4 regions of the Pectobacterium carotovorum genome follow, and region 4 is predicted to be linked to each of the others. Evidence: predicted binding sites of a transcription regulator. Region 4 holds the regulator's gene; each other region holds the start of a gene.

Evidence for each region. Region 4 encodes PurR, which represses purine synthesis genes. Its sites were predicted from a motif close to CANGCAAACGTTTGCNTG; they were not measured.
Region 1: R9X49_RS16100 (nucleoside-specific channel-forming protein Tsx) is a predicted target of PurR. The motif match lies at 2,511-2,528, and genes of this name have one in related genera.
Region 2: pyrD (quinone-dependent dihydroorotate dehydrogenase) is a predicted target of PurR. The motif match lies at 2,899-2,916, and genes of this name have one in related genera.
Region 3: R9X49_RS19830 (nucleobase:cation symporter-2 family protein) is a predicted target of PurR. The motif match lies at 2,689-2,706, and genes of this name have one in related genera.

What each region holds. Positions count from the first base shown of each region.
Region 1 is NZ_JAXAFK010000003.1:310,951-316,393, reverse strand. Features, by position in the region: gene ppdD (prepilin peptidase-dependent pilin) at 1-182, opposite strand, end outside; gene nadC (carboxylating nicotinate-nucleotide diphosphorylase) at 495-1,385, opposite strand; gene R9X49_RS16100 (nucleoside-specific channel-forming protein Tsx) at 1,526-2,386, opposite strand; gene ampD (1,6-anhydro-N-acetylmuramyl-L-alanine amidase AmpD) at 2,843-3,415, shown strand; gene ampE (beta-lactamase regulator AmpE) at 3,415-4,269, shown strand; gene R9X49_RS16085 (family 43 glycosylhydrolase) at 4,294-5,250, opposite strand; gene R9X49_RS16080 (MFS transporter) at 5,228-5,443, opposite strand, start outside.
Region 2 is NZ_JAXAFK010000001.1:1,261,586-1,267,028, reverse strand. Features, by position in the region: gene R9X49_RS05545 (YcbX family protein) at 1-935, shown strand, start outside; gene R9X49_RS05540 (cell division protein ZapC) at 990-1,577, opposite strand; gene pyrD (quinone-dependent dihydroorotate dehydrogenase) at 1,779-2,789, opposite strand; gene pepN (aminopeptidase N) at 2,992-5,443, opposite strand, start outside.
Region 3 is NZ_JAXAFK010000006.1:20,272-25,714, reverse strand. Features, by position in the region: gene trmH (tRNA (guanosine(18)-2'-O)-methyltransferase TrmH) at 1-474, shown strand, start outside; gene recG (ATP-dependent DNA helicase RecG) at 474-2,555, shown strand; gene R9X49_RS19830 (nucleobase:cation symporter-2 family protein) at 2,764-4,152, shown strand; gene R9X49_RS19825 (AsmA family protein) at 4,310-5,443, shown strand, end outside.
Region 4 is NZ_JAXAFK010000001.1:1,986,921-1,992,363, reverse strand. Features, by position in the region: gene R9X49_RS08800 (riboflavin synthase subunit alpha) at 1-317, shown strand, start outside; gene cfa (cyclopropane fatty acyl phospholipid synthase) at 379-1,530, opposite strand; gene purR (HTH-type transcriptional repressor PurR) at 1,856-2,881, opposite strand; gene R9X49_RS08785 (YnhF family membrane protein) at 3,285-3,374, shown strand; gene R9X49_RS08780 (C40 family peptidase) at 3,472-4,323, opposite strand; gene R9X49_RS08775 (Grx4 family monothiol glutaredoxin) at 4,666-5,016, shown strand; gene rnt (ribonuclease T) at 5,128-5,443, opposite strand, start outside.

The sequences.
Region 1 (5,443 bases), on a different contig from region 4:
GCATTTTCCAGACCGCAGAGATCGACCGGTGTTTTATAAGACACCATCGTTTGAAGCATGTCCGTTAGCGCCGCTTTTTGCAGATAACCTTGATAAGCCGGTACGCCAATAGCGCTGAGGATGGCGACGATCGCAATGACGATCATCAGCTCAATCAGCGTAAATCCTTGTTGTGTTGTCATGTTGATTTCCCTGTTGTGGCACATAAATTAAAGACTGCGGTGCATAAATCCATACGAATGGCGGCAGCATAGAAAAGGGCGTGAAGGCTGACGAGCGGAGAAAATCAAAATAGGAAAGCGCTCCGATGTGTTTTTAGTGATTTGCAGAGCGTTGAAAAATTTTTGCGAGCAGAGACGCAATTTTCGTTCTATCAGGACAGAACATTTGCGCAGGGCAGGAAGGTTGGATCGTGACGGTGTTATGGAGAAAGATGAGATGAAGAAGGGCGACGAGGTGCGAGAGGGCACCTCGTCGGAAGAAAAGAGAAACGCTTAGATAAAGCGCATGGATAAATCCAGCGCCTGTACGTGCTTGGTTAGCGCCCCTACCGAGATATAATCCACGCCGGTTTCCGCATAGCCACGCAGCGTGTCGAGGGTGACATTACCGGATATCTCCAGCAGTGCGCGGCCTTGTGTGGTGTTAACGGCTTCCCGGATGTTATCCAGACTGAAATTATCCAGCATGATGATATCGGCGCCCGCTTCCAGCGCTTGCTGTAATTCGTCCAGTGATTCGACTTCAACCTCTACCGGAACATCACTGCGCAGAGACTGCGCTTTTTCTACCGCATTTTTGATTGAGCCAGCGGCGATGATATGGTTTTCCTTGATCAGGAAAGCATCGGATAGGCCGAGCCGGTGGTTGTCTCCGCCACCGCATGATACGGCGTATTTCAGTGCGGTGCGCAGTCCCGGCAGCGTCTTACGTGTATCCAGCAGCCGAGTGCGCGTTCCCTGCAATACCGCGACATAGCGGCTGACTTCCGTTGCGACGCCAGACAGCGTTTGCAGGAAATTCAGCGCCGTGCGTTCGCCAGTCAGAAGCTGTTTGGCCGGCCCCGTAATGTCACACAGCGTTTGGTTGGGGACGATGGTGTCGCCATCGGCGACGTGCCAGGTAATGGTTGTCGTATCGCCCAATTGAGAAAAGACTTCCTCAAGCCAGCGCGCACCGCAGAAAATACCCGCTTCACGCGTGATAATGCGTGCGCTGACGATCTCGTTGTCGGGTAACAAAAGCGCGGTAATGTCTTGATTAGCATCGACGATGCCACCTAAATCTTCACGCAATGCCAGTTGCACGCTGGCGGGGATATCTTGTGCAATACGAGCAAGCAAGGCTTGTTGGCGTTGTTCCTGACTGTAGCGACGCGTTGACATGACAAAACTCCGAAGGGGGATTCGGAGGTCTATGCTACCTTGTTTATATCAGGACATCCAGAATGAATAATTATTACAATTCAAACTGTTACTGTTATTTTCCGGCGGACATTGCTGGTCGCCGGAAAGGGACGGTGATTTTAGAAGTTGTAACCGACGACCAGGTAGTATCCCCAGCCAGTAGATTTCACTTCAAACGGACCTTTGCCGAAATTGAGTTCTGCGCCATCAGCCCATTGGCCGCCGTTGTGGAAATAACGTGCGACGAAAGAGTAGTGCCAGTGGTCGTAGCCCAACGCCAGAATATGGCTGGAGGCGATGGAGTTGTTGGAACGGCTTGTATTCGATTTATCACGCAGCTCTGAACCAAAATCGAAATTGGTGAAGCTGATATACGAGACGTTGCCGCCGAGCAGAGAACCCAGTGGGTAAGAGTATTTCACTTTTACGCGGTAACCATCCCACTCGTTTTCGTTAGCGGCACCGTAGTTTTGCCATTGGTATTTGGCATAGCCGTTCAGTGACAGAGCCAGGTCGGTGCCGGTATCAATATCGGTACCTAAGCCCATGTACCAGGTGCTCTGGCGCGAACCGCTGTTGCGACCCATATCGTAAATCACGTTATTGGCGATGTACCACTCTTTAAACGGACCAAAGCTCAGGTCAGCTCCCGTCAGTTTATCAATGGAGAAGCGTGGTTCGATCTCGACAAACAGCGGAGAGCCTTTGTCCCAAATACCGCGGCTATCGGGATCGCCACCAAAAAACTTCGGCGCATCGGCGTAGCCGTAGAAATCGAACCAGTCTTTACGTGCAAACGCTTCGTATTCCAGATAGGTCGTGCTGTTCAGCTGTGGTCCAAAACGCGTGTGGGCGCTGCCGACGACGTTAATGCTCTGATGCCACCAGTCGGAGAGGTATTCGGCTTTATTGCTGTCGGCAAGGGCAGGCATTGAGCATGACAGTGCGAGCAGGGTGCCTGCGGCGAAAGTTTTTTTCATCTTAAGTACCATAGTGTTAGACGTCATTTACGTCGTGCGTAAGACCGCGGAATAAGTTTTGGTAATATCTAAAAAAATCAGAAGATAATTTTGTCATGCATTTTAAGTAAAAATAGACACAATGCACGAAAACGATTGCCTTTTATTGTGCTATTACATTTGTAATGTGATTTTAATCACATTGTAGTGTTAGAGATTTCACCTGACGAAAGGGATGTTGGGAGCGGGGGGCGGACAGGAAAGCGGCGGGAATATCACAAAACGAACGGTAAAACCTATTGATATCCGGTTGGATAGATAGGATGGCGCGAAACATGGTATCTTGGATACAAGGACCTTTTGGCTACAATTGTTTTTACATCAGACATTATTTTTACATCAGACATTGTTTTTACTCCTGAAATTATTTTTACGCCTGATTCAGCCGGCAAACGACACGATGCGAGGTTATCGCCGATGCTTTTGGAAAATGGCTGGTTATCCGACATTACACACACGCCTTCACCGCATTATGATGGCCGCCCGAATAATGAGGTGCCTTCCTTGCTGGTGATCCACAATATCAGTTTGCCGCCCGGCGAGTTTGGCGGCCCCTATATTGATCAACTGTTTACAGCGACGTTGGATCCCACCGCGCATCCCTATTTTGCCGATATTTCCCATTTACGCGTTGCGGCACACTGCCTGATTCGCCGTGACGGACAAATCATACAGTATGTGTCGTTCGATCAGCGCGCCTGGCATGCCGGTGTGTCGGTGTTTGAAGGTCGCGAACGCTGTAACGATTTCTCTATTGGCATTGAGTTGGAAGGGACGGATACGCTGCCTTTTACCATGGAGCAATATCACTCTTTGGTCGCCATTACACACCTACTAATGCGGGCCTACCCCATCACGCTATCGCGTATTACCGGACACAGCGACATCGCTCCGGGCCGCAAAACCGATCCCGGTCCGGCATTTGACTGGGACGGCTATCATCGTCAGCTACAAGAAAACTGGACAGAGAACAAAGGGAGCCTAGATTAATGACGCTGTTTACACTGTTGCTTACGTTGGCCTGGGAGCGCTTGTTCAAACAGGGGGAGCACTGGCAGATCGATCATCGGCTTGAAGCCGTGTTCCGGCACGTTTCATCCCCGTCTTTATTTCAAACGCTGTTCCTGACGTTGTGCAGCATGGGTATCGTGGCGGGGCTGCTATGGCTCACCAGCGGCATTCTGTTCGGCCTGATTTCTCTTCTGTTGTGGATTGTTATCAGCCTGATGTGCATTGGCGCGGGTGAAATTCGTCAGCACTATCGGCGTTATTTGCAGGCCGCGCAGCGCGGTGAGGCGGATGCCAGTCGGGAAATGGCGGCAGAACTGGCGTTGATTCACGGTTTGCCCGTTGGCACAGGCGAAAGCGAGCAGTTGAAAGAACTGCAAAACGCGCTGCTGTGGATCAATTTCCGATTTTATTTAGCCCCGTTATTCTGGTTCATCGCAGCCGGGCCATACGGGCCGATTGCACTGATGGGATATGCGTTTTTACGCGCCAGACAGACCTGGCTTGCTCGCCACCATACTCCGCTGGAGCGCGCGCAATCTGGTGTTGATAGCTTGCTGCATTGGCTTGACTGGATTCCGGCGCGTTTGGCCGGTGCCGCTTACGCTTTACTGGGGCACGGCGAAAAGGCACTGCCCGCCTGGTTCGCCTCGTTGGGGGATTTTCGCAGTTCGCAGTATTGGGTGTTAACGCAGTTGGCCCAATTTTCTCTCGCGCGTGAACCCCACATTGAGCCTGTAGAGACACCTAAAGCTGCCGTGACGCTGGCTAAAAAGGTGACGCTGGTGCTGGTGGTTGTGGTCGCAATTCTGACGATATACGGTGCGTTGGTGTGATTTTCCAACGCACCTGTTTCTCGTTTATTGCCTGTCTGCGGGCGGTTCGCCGAACACGGGCATGCCGTCACGATCCCAAGTGAAGGTTTTAATCCGCGTATGGCGATTAGGGTCATACAGCGGATCGCCTTCAATCTCTGTGTAATTGCGGGCATGGTAAACCAGAACGTCCTCGCCCGTTTCTGTCTGGGTGAAGCTATTATGGCCCGGCCCGAACTGTCGGTTTGCCCGATGGGTGGTAAAGACCGGCTGCTGAGATTTATGCCAGCTTGTTGGGTTCAATAGATTGTCGTCCGCATTCGCCCACAGTAGACCGATACAGTAATTCTCATCGGTGGCGCTGGCGGAATAGGTGATAAAGAGACGCTCGCCGTGCTTAATGACCGCGGGACCTTCGTTGACTTTAAAACCTATCACTTCCCACGGCAGTTCTGGCTTGCTCAACATGACGGGCGTGCCTTTCAGCGTCCAGGGATTTTCCATTTCTGCCAGATACAAATTCGAGTTGCCCGCAATCGCGGGATCCTTTTGCGCCCACAGGTAGTAGCGTTTCCCCCGATGTTCAAAGTGGGTGGCATCCAGCGAGAAGGTATCGAATTGCGTATAAATCCGGCCTCTTTCAATCCAGCTGCCTTTTAGCGGGTCGCTGTCTGCACATTCCAACGCAAACATGCGGTGCTGGAATAAACCGTCTTTGATGGCTTCTGTCGGCGCGGCGGCGAAATAGACATACCATTTGCCATTAATCACATGCAGTTCCGGTGCCCAAATTAACGCGCTTAAAGGGCCATGTTCATGCTTGTGCCAGATCGTCACTGGAGTGGCGTGGGGAAATGCCTCCAGCGAACTGGCACGGCGAATTTCGAGCCGATCGTATTCGGGCACCGAGGCAATAAAATAGTGCTGTCCGTCCGTGTGACGAAGAATGAAAGGGTCTGCCCGTTGTTCAATCAGTGGGTTAGGCCATTGATGTGGGTTCATCATTCTTTCCTCCTCTTTTTACGTTGAGTGATTGACTGTCGTGGCTATTGCTCAGTTCCCGATAGTTATTACGGCGTTTTTCCAGATCGATTTGTATTTGCTGCATGAGCTGGCGATCAACCTTCAGCAAACGTACAACGCCTGCGGTGATCAAATAGCCAACGCCGGGAATGATGGTGAACAACATAATGAT
Region 2 (5,443 bases), 730 kb from region 4:
TTACGCCGGCGCTGCTGCCGGATGGGCTGTTTATTGCCGCACCGGATGGCCAAACCGCCACCATTCGTTTTGCCGATTTCACCGCAGCCCCGCAGCCGACAGAAGTCTGGGGCACACACTTTACGGCACTTGTCGCCCCCGACGCCATCAATGCCTGGCTGAGCCACTATTTTCAGCGCGCCGTCCAGCTTCGCTGGGTGGGCAATGAACCATCCCGGCGGGTTAAGCATTATCCAGAAGTTCCCCTGGCATTTGCCGACGGCTATCCGTTTTTGTTAATCAATGACGCGTCATTTCAGGCACTGCGTCAGCGCTGCTCCGCCGGCATTAAAGTCGAACAGTTTCGTCCCAATCTGGTGGTGACGGGTGCGGACGCTTTTGCCGAAGACAGTTGGAAGACCATTCGGATTGGCGAGGTTATTTTTGACGTCGTCAAACCCTGTAGCCGCTGCATTTTCACCACCGTCAGCATTGAACGCGGTCGTAAGCACCCATCAGGAGAACCGCTGGCAACGTTGCAATCGTTCCGCACTGCCGAAAACGGCGACGTTGATTTTGGGCAAAATCTGGTCGCCAGAAATACGGGCATTATTCGCGTAGGCGATACGCTGGAAGTCCTGGCAACCAAGCCGCCGCGCCCTTACGGTTCTGGTCAGGTGGTCGAGAGCCTTGTCGTTCCCGAGAAAAGCGAACAGGCTGTCACCCTTCACTATCAGGGAAAAGCGTTACAAGGGAACAATCAGCAGATTTTACTGGAGCAGCTAGAGCAACAGGGCGTTCGAGTCCCCTATTCTTGTCGGGCTGGATTGTGCGGGTGCTGTAAATTGACGCTAGTCAGCGGAGAAGTTTCTGCACTGAAACAAAGTGCTATCAAAGGAAACGGAGAAATTCTTACCTGCAGCTGTATTCCGCAGAGTGACCTTCATTTGCAGTAGCTAAGAAAAGCTAGCACACATGCAGCTTGAAGTATGACGGGTATATGCCGGGGTTTAGACGACCTTGGCGTATTCAAATGCTGACGTGCCTTCACCTAATGTGGTTTCCCACTCAGCGCTATGTTGAATAGCGGCAGGCATTAACCTGTCGTGCATGATTTTTATGGCATCGCCCAGCCCCATAGTTTTCCCGCTTAATGACAGCTGTTCCTGCGCCAGCAGACAGAGACAGGCTTTATCCCCTGCTTCCGCTACCAGAAAACAGGCTGTTTCATGAGTTTCAGTGAGCTGTACCTGCACAATGTCCCCCGCCTGCGGCGAATGGGTCACGGCATCCGGCTGTTGGATGAAATGCCAGCTTTTCGGCATTAACGGTTTGAGGAATCGGGTCGCCACCAGCGCGTTCAAGACTAATTCGCCCTGAAGGTCGCGGTGCAGCGCCGCTTTCTGGCATTTATCATTATAGGTAAAAAATAACGCGGCGTCGTCAACGCAGAATGCGCATTCATTGAAAGCATCCGGAGTTAGCATTTTAGAGGGGAAACGAGAACGGAATAACATGCCGTTAGCCAGATCCAACATCAGGCGATCGTGTTCAGTATCAAAATACCAGCGCCAGTTATCGTCAGGTTTTAACTTCATATTATTTACCCTTCGTCTTCACAGTAGAAATATCAGAAATGGCTGATTGTGTTTTCTTACACTTCATTAATCGTTCGTCGACATAAACGTCGCGGTAAGAAGATCAGACATCGGTTGATAGATTATTTACGCAAACGGATAAAATATAGACTAGCTGGGGGGATAAATAAACCCCCAGCTAAAAATGAAAGGACTTTCGGATTAAATATGTGTAACGATATCTTTAATCAGACGAGGGCCATGGAAAATAAAGCCCGAATATATCTGCACCAGCGACGCACCGGCCGCCATTTTTTCGCGTGCGGCGACTAAAGAATCAATTCCGCCAACGCCAATAATCGGTAAACGTCCTGCTAATTCCTGTGACAAACGGCGGATAATTTCCGTGCTGCTGGTCTGCAACGGACGTCCACTTAATCCCCCCGTCTGCCCACAGTGGTTTAATCCCTGAATTAGTTTTCTGTCGAGCGTTGTATTCGTGGCAATCACACCGTCGATGTTATGACGAACCAAACTATCGGCAATTTGGATCAATTCTTCTTCGGAAAGATCCGGCGCGATCTTCACCGCCACGGGGACATATTTCTGATGTTTCTCTTTTAATTCTGCCTGCTTGTTCTTTATTGCCAGCAAAAGATCGTCCAGCGCTTCACCATATTGCAGGCTACGTAACCCCGGCGTATTGGGTGATGAAATATTGATCGCGATATAGCCTGCATGGGGATAAACCTTATCCATGCAGATCAAATAATCGTCTTTACCTTGCTCAACTGGCGTATCTTTATTCTTGCCGATGTTGATCCCTAATACACCGCCAAAGCGTGTTTTCTTTACATTCTCAACCAGATAATCCACGCCTTTATTATTGAAACCCATCCGGTTGATCAATCCTTCCGCTTCCACTACGCGGAATAATCTCGGCTTATCATTACCGGATTGTGGGCGCGGCGTTACCGTCCCTACTTCAATAAAACCAAATCCCATCGCACCTAACGCATCAATACATTCGCCGTCTTTATCTAATCCCGCCGCCAGACCGAGTGGGTTTTTAAAAGATAATCCCATGCAGGTAATCGGTTTAGTCGGAACGGACTGACGGACGAGAAATTCAAAAGGCGTGTTGGTAATACGGCGTAATTGTTGGAAGGTCAGCTCATGTGCACGCTCTGGATCGAGCTGAAACAGGGCTTTTTTGATAACGGGATAGAACATATTGTCTCCTGAGATCCCTATCGCAAAGGTATCTTGCTTACGCTGAAAGTAAGCAATAGTGGATTACGGTTTAACTCACGGTCGGAGATGGTAGTGCCATCTTTGCGGAAAGTAAAACGTTTGCGGAAGTGATAAACGGCATAAGAGAGAATGCCACACGCGGCAGGATACCGCGTGTGGCTGTGCTAATCCTGCGGCAGGATTAGTCTTGCAGTGCCTTGCTGATCTTCTCAAACAGATCGCCAGACAGGTTTTCCAACGTCTTCAGTTGCTCCAGCGCCTGACGCATTTGCGTCTGACGTTTAGCATCATAGCGTTTCAGACGGATCAACGGTTCGATCACACGAGCCGCAACCTGCGGATTACGCGTGTTCAAGTCACTTAGAATCTCCGTCAGGAAGCGATAGCCGCTACCGTCTTCGGCATGGAAAGCCGACGGATTAGCGGCCGCAAACGCCCCCACCAGCGAACGCAGGCGGTTAGGGTTGTTCAGGCTGAATGAACGGTGTTGCAGCAGTTCACGCACGCGGGTCAGCACATCGGCTGCCGGGCTGGTGGCTTGCAGCACAAACCATTTATCCATGACCAAACCATCCTGATGCCAGCGGTTATCAAACTGCGTCAGCAATTCATCACTCACCGGCAACTGTGCCTCAACCGCCGCCGACAGCGCCGCCAGCGAATCAGTCATGTTATCCGCCTGACGAAACTGCGCCTGTACCAGTTTACCTGCCAGCGCGTCATCGCTGAATGCCAGATAATGCAGGCAGACGTTGCGCAGCGCGCGTTTACCCATATCCGCGTGCTCGATGCGATACTGTGGCGCCTGATTCGCGTGGTATACCGCTAGCCACTCATCCGCCATCTCTTTCGCCATCGTATGCGTCATGCTTTCGCGTACGGCAGCGATCGCCGTCGGATCGATGATGTCAAACAGCTCGGCAATCTCATTTTCGCTCGGCAACGTCAGAATCTGCGAAGCCAGCATCGGATCCAGTTTGTCATCCAGCAACACACCACGGAAGGCATCGACGACATGCATCGGCACGGAAAGCGGCTGCTTCTGCTGGTAGCGGGAAACATTCAGACGGATGTAGTTGGCCAACAGGCTCTGTGCTGCATCCCAACGTGAAAACGCATTGCTGGCGTGACGCATCAGGAACGTCAGCTGTTCATCGCTCCAGGCATAGTTCAGTTTTACCGGCGCAGAAAACTCACGTAATAAAGAAGGAATCGGACGGCAAGGAACCTGATCGAAAATGAACGTCTGTTCGGATTCGGTGACATTAAGCACCGACGCCAGCAGTTGGCCGTCTTTCTGTAACGGAATCACCTGCCCTTGCGGATCGTACAGTTCGATATCCAGCGGAATGTGCAGCGGCAGTTTGGCTTGTTTATCGGCACCAACGGGCGTCATTTGGCTCACGCTCAGCAGATATTGTTGCGTCTGCGGATCGTAATCATCACGCACGGTCAGCACCGGCGTACCTGACTGGCTGTACCAACGGCGGAACTGCGTGAGATCGACACCGGAGGCGTCTTCCATTGCCTGCACAAAGTCATCACAGGTTGCTGCGCTGCCGTCATGACGCTCAAAATACAGACGAATACCTGCCTGGAAGCCGTCTTCACCTAATAAGGTGTGCATCATGCGGATCACTTCCGATCCCTTTTCATAGACCGTCAGCGTGTAGAAGTTATTCATCTCGATCACCTGATCGGGACGAATCGGATGCGACATCGGGCTGGCATCTTCAGCAAACTGCGCACCGCGCATCACACGCACGTTATCAATACGGTTCACCGGGCGCGAACCCAGATCGGAGCTGAACTCCTGATCGCGGAACACCGTCAGCCCTTCTTTCAGGCTAAGCTGGAACCAGTCGCGGCAGGTAACGCGGTTGCCCGTCCAGTTATGGAAATATTCATGGCCGATCACCGCTTCAATGTTCAGATAATCTTTATCCGTCGCGGTTTCTGCCTTGGCCAGCACGTATTTAGAGTTGAATACGTTCAGCCCTTTGTTCTCCATCGCCCCCATGTTGAAGAAATCAACGGCGACGATCATATAAATGTCGAGATCGTATTCCAGACCGAAACGCTCTTCGTCCCACTTCATCGCATTCTTCAGCGAGGTCATCGCCCAGCCGGCGCGATCGAGATTGCCACGGTCAACATACAGCTCCAGCGCCACATCGCGGCCAGAACGTGTCGTGAAGCGATCCTGAAGGACATCGAAATCTCCGGCAACCAGCGCGAACAGGTAAGCCGGTTTCGGGAAGGGATCCTGCCATTCAATCCAGTGACGCCCACCTTCCAGCTCCCCTTGAGCCATACGGTTGCCGTTAGAGAGTAAATAAGGATAGCGTGCTTTATCCGCCGTGATGCGCGTGGTGAACTTTGCGAGTACATCCGGCCGATCGAGATAATAAGTAATGTGACGGAAACCTTCGGCCTCGCACTGTGTACACAGTGCTTCACCTGATTGATATAGCCCTTCTAGCGCGCTATTGGCGGCGGGATTGATTTCCGTTTCGATGCTGAGCGTGAAACGTGCAGGTAATTGTGTCAGAATCAGGCCATCGTCCTGCTGCTGATAATGCGTCCACGGCTGCCCATCAACGCTCAGCCCGATCAGAACCAGCCCTTCGCCA
Region 3 (5,443 bases), on a different contig from region 4:
AAAACCCATCGCAATATCGGTGATGCGGTTGGTCACCTGAAAGCCGAAGGCATGCAGGTTCTGGCGACCAATTTGTCTGAGCACGCGGTCGATTTTCGGGAAATTGATTACACCCGCCCGACCTGCATTCTGCTCGGACAAGAAAAAACCGGTATTACTGCCGAAGCACTCAAACTGGCCGATCGGGATATCATCATTCCGATGACCGGTATGGTGCAATCGCTGAATGTCTCCGTAGCCTCGGCGTTGATCCTGTATGAAGCGCAGCGCCAGCGCCAGATAGCAGGCATGTATCAGCGCGAAGACAGCCCGCTGGATGAAGAAGAGCAGCAGCGGCTGCTGTTTGAAGGGGGCTATCCAGTACTGGCACGCGTCGCAAAACGTAAAGGACTCTCCCGTCCTTATATCGACCATCAGGGTCAGATTGTAGCGGATACCCCGTGGTGGGCCGCGATGCAATCGTCGGAGTGCTGATGAAAGGCCGCCTGCTGAACACCCAACCGCTGAGTACACTTACCGGCGTGGGTGCAAGCCAGGCAGCGAAACTCGCGCGACTCGGGCTGGAAACCGTGCAGGACCTCCTGCTGCACTTACCTTTACGCTACGAAGACCGCACACATCTTTATCCCATTGGCGACCTCCTTCCCGGTATGTATGCCACCGTGGAAGGTGAAATCCTACGTAACGACATCACCTTTGGCAGCCGTCGTATGTTGACCTGCCAAATCAGCGACGGCAGCGGTATGCTGACCATGCGCTTCTTCAATTTCAATGCCGCAATGAAAAACAGTCTCGCGCCGGGACAGCGTGTTACCGCTTATGGTGAAATCAAGCGCGGTAAAATCGGTGCGGAGATCATCCATCCTGAATATCGTGTTCAGGGGGATAATACGCAGGTTGAACTACAGGAATCACTCACGCCGGTTTATCCCTCCACGGAAGGTATTCGTCAGGCGACGCTACGCAAGCTTACCGATCAGGCGCTGGCATTGCTCGATGCCAATCACATTGATGAGTTGCTACCTGAATCCCTGAGCCGTTCGCTCATTAGTCTGCCGGATGCGCTGCGCACGCTACATCGTCCCCCGCCGGATATGCAGCTCAGCGAGCTGGAACACGGGAAACACCCAGCGCAGCAGCGGCTGATTATGGAAGAACTGCTGGCGCACAACCTGAGTATGCTCGCCGTGCGGGCTGGGGAGCAGCGACATAAAGCCTCGTCGCTACTGGAGAAAGACAGCCTGAAGCAGCAGTTACTCGCCGCCCTGCCTTTCACTCCCACACAGGCGCAAAAGCGTGTCGTCGCTGAAATTGAAACGGATATGGCGAAAGACTTCCCAATGATGCGTCTGGTGCAGGGCGATGTCGGTTCAGGGAAAACGCTGGTCGCCGCGCTGGCAGCATTACGAGCCATTGCCAACGGCAAACAGGTCGCATTAATGGCACCAACAGAGCTATTGGCCGAACAGCACGCCCATAATTTCCGTCAGTGGTTTGAACCGCTGGGGCTCGAAGTGGGCTGGCTGGCTGGCAAACAAAAAGGAAAAGCGCGTCAGGCGCAGCAGGATGCCATCGCCAGCGGTCAGGTTTCCATGGTGGTCGGGACGCACGCCATTTTTCAGCAGCAGGTGAAATTCAACGGGCTGGCGTTAGTCATTATTGATGAACAGCACCGCTTTGGCGTGCATCAACGCCTTGCGCTGTGGGAGAAAGGCGAAGAACAGGGCTTCCATCCCCATCAATTGATTATGACCGCCACACCAATTCCCCGCACGCTGGCGATGACGGCCTATGCCGATCTGGATACGTCCGTCATTGATGAGCTACCTCCAGGCAGAACCCCCGTCACCACGGTCGCCATACCGGATTCACGCCGCAGCGACATCATCGAGCGTGTGAATAGCGCCTGTCAGCAGGAAGGGCGGCAGGCCTATTGGGTGTGCACGTTGATTGAAGAATCCGACCTTCTGGAAGCGCAGGCAGCAGAAGCCACCAGTGAAGAGCTAAAAGCTGCTCTGCCGAATCTCAAGGTTGGATTAGTTCACGGTCGCATGAAAGCGCAGGAAAAGCAGGCGTTGATGCAGGCTTTCAAACAGGGCGAGCTGCAACTGCTGGTGGCAACCACCGTCATCGAAGTGGGTGTAGATGTACCGAATGCCAGCCTGATGATCATCGAGAACCCAGAGCGTCTGGGTCTGGCACAGCTGCACCAATTACGCGGTCGCGTCGGACGCGGCGCAGTGGCGTCTCACTGCGTACTACTCTACAAAACGCCAATGAGCAAAACCGCCCAGAAACGGCTTCAGGTTCTACGCGATAGTAACGATGGTTTTGTTATCGCTCAGCGCGATCTGGAAATTCGCGGACCAGGCGAATTATTAGGGACGCGACAAACCGGCAATGCCGAGTTCAAAGTAGCCGACCTCCTGCGCGATCAGGACCTGATTCCACAGGTGCAGCGCGTTGCACGCCACCTGCATGAGCACTATCCCGAGCATGCCATTGCGCTCATTGAACGCTGGCTGCCAGAGCGCGCACGCTACACTAACGCCTAATCACAGCCACACATTCTTCCTTTTTCTAAAAACCTCGCCGCCAACCTGCATGCAGCGGAAAGTATGACATTGCATATCCCCTTAAATAATAAGGTCTTGCCCATTCAGACAAAATTCATATCGAAGAGATGAGCTAGCAAACGTTTGCTTTCGACAAAGAGATCATTAAAATGCGCTCTTTGTCGTTTCAGGAACGCCAACTTACATCATGACTACCACCACGGAAACGTCCCAAACAGAAGCCGCTGCCGCACCTCAGCGCAGTGAACTCATCTATCGTCTTGAAGACAGGCCGCCGCTGCCGCAAACGCTGTTCGCCGCCAGCCAGCACCTGTTGGCCATGTTTGTTGCGGTGATTACTCCTGCGCTACTGATCTGTCAGGCATTGGGTTTACCCGCTCATGATACGCAGCGCATCATCAGCATGTCGCTTTTCGCTTCCGGTCTGGCCTCTATTCTACAAATTAAAACCTGGGGCCCCGTCGGTTCTGGCCTGCTGTCTATTCAGGGCACCAGCTTTAACTTCGTGACGCCACTGATTATGGGTGGATTGGCACTGAAGAATGGTGGCGCAGATGTTCCCACCATGATGGCGGCGCTGTTCGGTACGCTGATGGTCGCGTCCTTCACTGAAATCATTCTTTCACGCTTCCTGCATTTAACCCGCCGCATCATTACCCCGCTGGTTTCCGGCATTGTGGTGATGATCATTGGTCTGTCGCTGATTCAGGTCGGCCTGACTTCTATCGGCGGCGGCTATGCTGCGATGGGTAATAACACCTTCGGTGCGCCTAAGAACTTATTGCTGGCAGGCGTGGTGTTGCTGGTTATTATTCTGCTGAACCGCCAGCGTAACCCCTACCTGCGTGTCGCCTCTCTGGTGATTGCCATGGCGGTGGGTTATCTGGGTGCCTGGCTGATGGGAATGCTGCCGGAAAACACATCCTCGCAACACGATACGGCTATCATGGTGCCAACACCGCTGTATTACGGTTTAGGCTTTGACTGGAACCTGCTGATCCCACTGATGCTGGTCTTCATGGTGACGTCGTTAGAAACCATCGGTGACATCACCGCGACCTCCGACGTGTCTGAGCAGCCGGTCAGAGGCCCGCTGTACATGAAACGCTTAAAAGGCGGCGTGCTGGCAAACGGTCTGAACTCTTGCCTTTCCGCCGTATTCAATACCTTCCCTAACTCTTGCTTCGGCCAGAATAACGGCGTCATCCAGCTTACCGGTGTTGCCAGCCGCTATGTGGGCTTCGTGGTTTCGCTGATGCTGATCGCGCTGGGGCTGTTCCCTGCCGTTAGCGGATTTGTGCAGCATATTCCAGAGCCGGTTCTGGGCGGTGCCACTATCGTGATGTTTGGTACGATCGCCGCTTCCGGTGTGCGCATTGTGTCCCGCGAACCACTGAACCGCCGCGCTATCATGATTATTGCGCTGTCGCTGGCCGTTGGCCTTGGCGTATCGCAGCAGCCACTGATTCTGCAATTCGCACCAGATTGGATTAAAACGTTACTGTCTTCCGGTATTGCCGCTGGCGGGATTACCGCAATCGTGCTGAATTTGGTCTTCCCACACGAAGAAAAATAGCGCCAGCCCGCAATAATTTCTGTTCAGTTCATGTAAAAGCGAGCGGTGATGCAACACCGCTCGCTTTTTACTGTCTGTAACAGCATTACCTATTGAGCCTTCAGGGAAATTGCGGCATAAGAACAGTTCTCCCTGACGATTGGCATGGACTGACACGATGAAATTTATCGGGAAATTATTGCTGACCCTACTGCTACTGGCCTTTTTAGCGCTGGTAGTCGTATACGTATTACTGCAAACCAGTTGGGCGGCAGGCTGGGTGAGTAATTGGGTAAACCAAAATACCGACTACCAGTTGTCACTGGGCAAAATCAATCATGACTGGTCAACAGCCGATCATATCCAACTCACCGACGTCAGTTTCGGTCAAAAAAACCAGCCGCCGACACTCACTGCAAAGCAGGTTTCAGCCGGATTTAGCGTGCGTCAGATTACTGAACCGCGCCATTTCGCCAGTCTGGAGCTGGAAGGCGGTACGCTAAATCTTTCCTCACAGGCCGCCACGCTCCCTATCGAAGCCGATGTGCTACAACTGCGTACAATGGCACTGCAGGCAAAGGACGGCGATTGGCGTCTGAATGGCCAACAGATCAACGGCGGAATCATGCCGTGGCAGCCCGAGGCGGGATATCTATTAGGTAAGCAGGGGCAGTTCCAGCTCAGCGCCCGTTCACTCGAACTCAACGATATTCCTGCCAGTCAGGTCTTGGTTCAGGGCGAAATCAACCATAACCAGCTGATTCTGAGCAATTTCGGCGCCGATGTTGCTCAAGGGCAGCTAACGGGCAACGCCAGCCGCGCAGAAGACGGCAGTTGGCAGATCGGTAACCTCCGGCTCAGCAATGTCCGTTTGCAAACGCAGAGAACGCCGGAAGCTTTCTGGCAACCCGTGACCGAGCTGCCTTCTGTTACGGTTGACCGCTTTGATCTGATTGATGCCCGTATCGAAGGACCGGGATGGGCGTTTATCGACCTGGATGTTGCCCTGCAAAATGTCACGTTTAAGCAGAATGACTGGCAGAGCGAAGGCGGAACGCTGTCGTTCAATGCAACCGACATTGTGAACGGCAACATGCACCTTATCGACCCTATCGTGAATCTGGATTTGTCGCCGGCGGGCGTTAACATCAAGCAGTTCTCTACGCGTTGGGAAGGCGGTTTACTGCGAACCAACGGCAGCTGGCAGCGTAGTAACCGACGTTTACAGCTGAATGAATTTGTTGTCGCAGGGATGGAGTACACACTTCCCGGCGACTGGCGCCAGCGGTGGCAGGCGACGCTGCCATCATGG
Region 4 (5,443 bases):
CGGAAGTGGTGAAGATTCAGGTTTCAGAGAATAACCATCAGATTTGGTTCCGTCTGGCAGATGAAGCGCTGATGAAATACGTGCTGCATAAAGGCTTTGTTGGGATTGATGGTATCAGCCTGACGGTAGGGGAAGTGACTCGCGGGCGTTTCTGCGTGCATTTAATTCCCGAAACGCTGAACCGTACTACGCTGGGACAGAAACGTCTGGGACATCGCATCAATATTGAAATCGATCCGCAGACACAGGCCGTGGTGGATACGGTCGAGCGCGTGTTGGCCAGCAAGCAGGCGAGCGACCTGGGCAAAGAAGAGTAATTTCCTCGTTGCCTGTTCTTGTAAACCGGACGAATAACCTCGTCCGGTTTTTTCTTTTCTGTCAGCGTGAAACGCGTAATCCACCCTCGATCCCATCCAGACTGAACACGACTTGCCAGAGCTGGAGTGTTCTTGCTCTGAAGGCACCAGCGCAGAGGTTCAGGTAGTAGCTGAACATCCGGCGGAAGCGGGCAGGGTAGCGTGTGGAAAGCAGTGGCCAGCTTTGCTGAAAGCGCGTATGCCACGCCATTAATGTGCGATCGTAATCGGCACCGAAATTGTGCCAGTCCTCCATCACCATGTAAGGCTCGCTCGCCTGCGCAATGTGCTGTATGGAAGGGATGCAGCCGTTGGGGAAGATGTATTTATGAATCCAGGGATCGACATGCGGATCGGTCTTATTGGCCCCGATGGTATGCAGCAGAAACAGTCCGTTAGGCTTTAGGTTACGCCGTACGACGCGAAAATAGCGGTCATAGTTGCGCGGCCCGACGTGTTCAAACATGCCAACCGATACTACGCGGTCAAATTGCCGATCGAGATCGCGGTAATCCTGTCGTTCAATGGTGACGTTCAGATTCTGACAGCGCTGCTGTGCCAGCATTTGCTGCTCTTTGGAAATGGTGATGCCATAAACCGAAACGCCGTAGTGACGCGCCGCGAACTCGGCAAGCCCGCCCCAGCCGCAGCCGATATCCAGCAGCGTCATCCCCGATTTGAGCTGGAGCTTTTCGCAGATCATAGCGAGTTTATCTTCCTGCGCCTGTTCCAGCGTTTGTGCCTGTTTCCAATAGGCGCAGGAATATTGCATATAAGGATCCAGCATCAGGGTAAAGAGATCATTACCTAAATCGTAATGGGCTTTACCGACAACCTGAGCACGCCTGCGGGATTGCAAATTCGTGACGCGGGAGAGGGCGACCCGCGTGAGATCGTGCAGGCGACGGGGTAACTTAGCCTCCAGCCCCGCCCGCAGGACGCGATGGGAAAACATATCCAGCCGTTCACACTCCCACCAGCCATCCATGTAACTTTCTCCCAGCCCCAGCGATCCCTCGCGCATAGCACGTTTAAAAAAACCGGGATGAGTCACGCGGATGTCAAAAGGGCGGGGGCCGTTGATGGTGATATCTGCGGTATTCAACATGTCTTGCACGATGTGGAACCAGGGCGCGATATCGTCATCCCATTCTTCTGTATAAGGTAAACCCATCATGTCTCCTTAACTTTATGTAAAAGTATCGTAAAACACACCAGGACAACACTTATCGCAGCCGAGGTATCGGCTGTCACCAGAGAAAATGAAACACGGTATTATACCCGTCATACTTCAAGCCGCATGTACGTTGGCTACGTTCGCTCACCCGAATCACTTACTTGAGTAAGCTCATCGGGATTCCCTCGCTTGCCGCCTTCATGCAACTCGAATTATTTAGGGTATAGAATTAGAACGGCTTCAGCCAGCCTACAAGAGAGCGGGCTGAAGCAGAGAGGGGAAGCAGACAGGAATAAGAAAATCGTCTGTACAGAACTCGCGGCTAGCGGCGATAGTCGAGGTAAGGGCCGTCTGCAACCGAGCGGCGTTCTATCAGGGTCGGATGCACTTCGATCACGTGCGCATCTTCTCGCTTACTGGTAATGCGATCCAGCAGCATCGCAAAGGCGGACTGCCCCAGACGCTCTTTCGGCTGATGAATGGTGGTCAGCGCAGGCGTAAAGAAACGCGCGTGGCGCACGTTGTCATAACCGATCACCGAAATATCCTGCGGCACGCGCAGACCCAGTTCGTCTGCCGCACAGATAGCGCCCATCGCCATGATATCGCCACCGCAGAATACGGCCGTTGGCCGCTGTTTCTGCGCGAGAATTTGATGCATGGCTTTATAACCAGATTCCGGCTCGAAATCGCCCTGAACAACCCACTCTTCGCGTACGGTGATGTCAGCTTCTTTCAGCGCTTTTAAAAAGCCGAGGTAGCGCCCGCTGCCGGTGTTACGTTCTTGAATACCGGGAATGGCACCGATATCCCGATGACCGCGTTCGATCAGGTAGCGACCTGCCATATAACCGCCTTCAAAGGCGTTATCGATAATCGTATCGGTAAAATCGCTGTGCATCTGGCCCCAGTCCATCACGACCATCGGGATGCTGCGATAGTCTTCCAGCATAGCCAACAGCTCAGGTGGATATTCGGCGCACATTACCAGCAGGCCGTCGACGCGTTTTTGCGCCAGCATGGAGAGATAAGCGCGCTGTTTACCAATGTCGTTATGCGAATTACACAGTACCAGCGTATAGCCTTTGGCATAGCAGCTGTTTTCGACGGCTTCGATGATCTCGGCGAAATAGGGGGCTTCGCTGGATGTGGCCAGCAAACCGATTGATTTGGTGTGATTAACTTTGAGGCTGCGGGCGACGGCGCTGGGCGAATAGTGCAATTCTTTGATTGCCGCCCTGACGGCTGCCTTAGTCTCTTCGGCGACGAAACGTGTTTTATTGATCACGTGCGATACGGTTGTGGTAGAAACGCCAGCACGCTTTGCCACATCTTTAATCGTTGCCATCTAAAAATGACTCCTGAACTTACCTGTTACAGACGTAAGTATATTGTTAATCGTTTGCCTACGTTTAATGTTCTTCTTCTAAGCTAAAAAACAGGATTTCAGAAGGAGAATGCCGAATGTTATACCGAAGGGATCTGGGTTGACGTTTTTCGACCGATACGCAGCGCTTTCATAAACAGCGGATTGTGTCCGATTTATCATGAAAGGGAAAGGGCTAATTTATACTATTAGTGATGCATTCGTCCGAGATTTTTCACTGGAATTATGAAAGAATCGTAATAACCCTATTATTTGTAGCTTTAACTGCCTAAATGGGTTCGGCTGTGAATGGCGGTGTCTTTTTTCAGATGACGCTTTCAGGTGAAATTTTCAGCTAAATTTGTTCGCTAATAAGGAGTAGTTTATGGATACAGATCTGAAGATGTCTTTACTGACAACCGTTGGCTCGTTGGCTGTGATCATCGCGTTTAGTTTTATTGCGGTGCTGAACTAACCGAACGGCGCCTCTGCACCGGTGAGGTATTCAGACACGTTGATGTTGTATACATAAACGTGTCTGAATCGTTCTTCTTCGATACCGAACCTGTTTTTTAACGAATCGTCTGCGGTGTCACTACGCGACGCGCGCCAACGTAGTGTTCCTGCCAATAATCTTCACTCAGCTTGCTGATTCGAATATCTGAACCTGTACGCGGCGACTGGATAAATTTCCCTTCTCCCAGATAAACCCCGACGTGATCGGCTGCGCCACGATTATTGATGCGGAAGAAGACCAAATCGCCACTTTCCAGCTCGCTCTTTTTGATCGGAGCGGCATCACGCAGGTGATACATTTCGTTAGCAGTGCGTGGAATTTGGATCTTAACGACATCTTTATACGCGTAATAGACCAGTCCGCTACAGTCGAATCCGGTAAAGGGAGATGAGCCGCCCCAGTGGTAAGGCTTGCCTATTTGGCTCATCAGCTTATTCATTGCTGTCGTTTTGGCATGTTGATAACGTTTTTTATGCGCTGCGCTCAGCGCCATTCCTTTTTCAGTGGGGGCCGGATTTTTATCCGCTTTTCCCTTGAGCGCGGTCTTCTTCAGCCCAGTTTTGACTCTGGCCTGTGCCGTTGTTTGCTTATCTTCTTCAGGCTTCAGCTTTTTGAGATTTTTTTTCACTAGCGCGGGCGTGCTGCTTTGCGTCCGTGACGGTTTTTTTTCTGTTGATTTGTTCGCGCTGCGGGGTTTGGTTTTTGTGCTAGCTGCGGTAGGTTCTGGTTTTTTGCTTTTGATCGGTGTCGGTGATTTAGCATTACCCTTTGTCTGACGGCTTTTCTTATTGGTTTCTTCAACGGTGCTTTTCTTCGGCGCAGAATGCGGGGTATGCGGCGCAGCCTGAACGACGTTCAGGGATAGATTGCTGAAAAATAATATAAAAAGAGTAATAAATAAGCGCATAATAAAAGTGACCGAACATAATCCTTAACTCGCTCAATCCGCACAGTATTCCTGAAAACGGCGGCATAAAAAAGTGGGCATGGTCGCTTTATTCATACAGAATAGTGAAAAAACGTTAATAGTTGTTTTTTTGATTGATTTATCAACGCTTTCTGGTGTTGATTTCATCAAGGGCGAATAACTTGCAGGGAAAATACCCCTACAAAAAATGGCGTTTTTTTGTGGCCAGTGGCATCGGTACAATATCACTGAGTCAATGTCGCTGTCGTAGTATCTCTGACGGCGGCTCATGGCTAGCGTTTTGGACGTTAGCCATCCTATAAGGTTTAAGGAAGCAAGAAGATGACGACACCGACAATTGAAAAAATTCAGCGCCAAATTGCTGAAAACCCGATTCTGCTGTACATGAAAGGCTCCCCGAAATTGCCAAGCTGCGGTTTTTCCGCACAGACGGTTCAGGCGTTGTCTGCATGTGGCGAGCGTTTTGCGTATGTTGATATTTTACAGAACCCGGATATCCGCGCTGAGCTGCCAAAATACGCGAACTGGCCGACATTCCCACAGCTGTGGGTTGACGGTGAGCTGATTGGCGGTTGTGATATCGTGGTTGAAATGTTTCAGCGTGGCGAACTGCAACCGCTGATCAAAGAAACGGCTGACAAATACAAAGCGCAGCAGACCGATCAAGAGTAATGTTTTCTTTTGACGTAATGACGATGCCAAATGTTGTTACGATGCGAGCGTAAATCCTTCCAGCGGGTGCCTTATGGCACCCGTTTTTTGATCTCTGGCTTTTCCGTTTTTTCAGTCTTCGGCTGACGCGTCTTCCAGCGAGTTTTCTTCCAGCGCAATCGGCCACCCGCCCAGACGTTTCCAGCGGTTAACCAGCTCACAGAACAGCAATGCCGTCTGATTGGTATCATACAGTGCTGAGTGTGCCTGGCTGGAGTCAAACGCAATACCCGCGGTAATACAGGCTTTCGCCAGAACGGTTTGGCCTAACACCAGCCCGCTGAGTGCCGCGGTATCGAAGGTTGCGAAAGGGTGGAACGGGTTGCGTTTTAGGCTACAGCGCTCCGCTGCCGCCATCATGAAACTGTGATCGAAGGTGGCATTATGC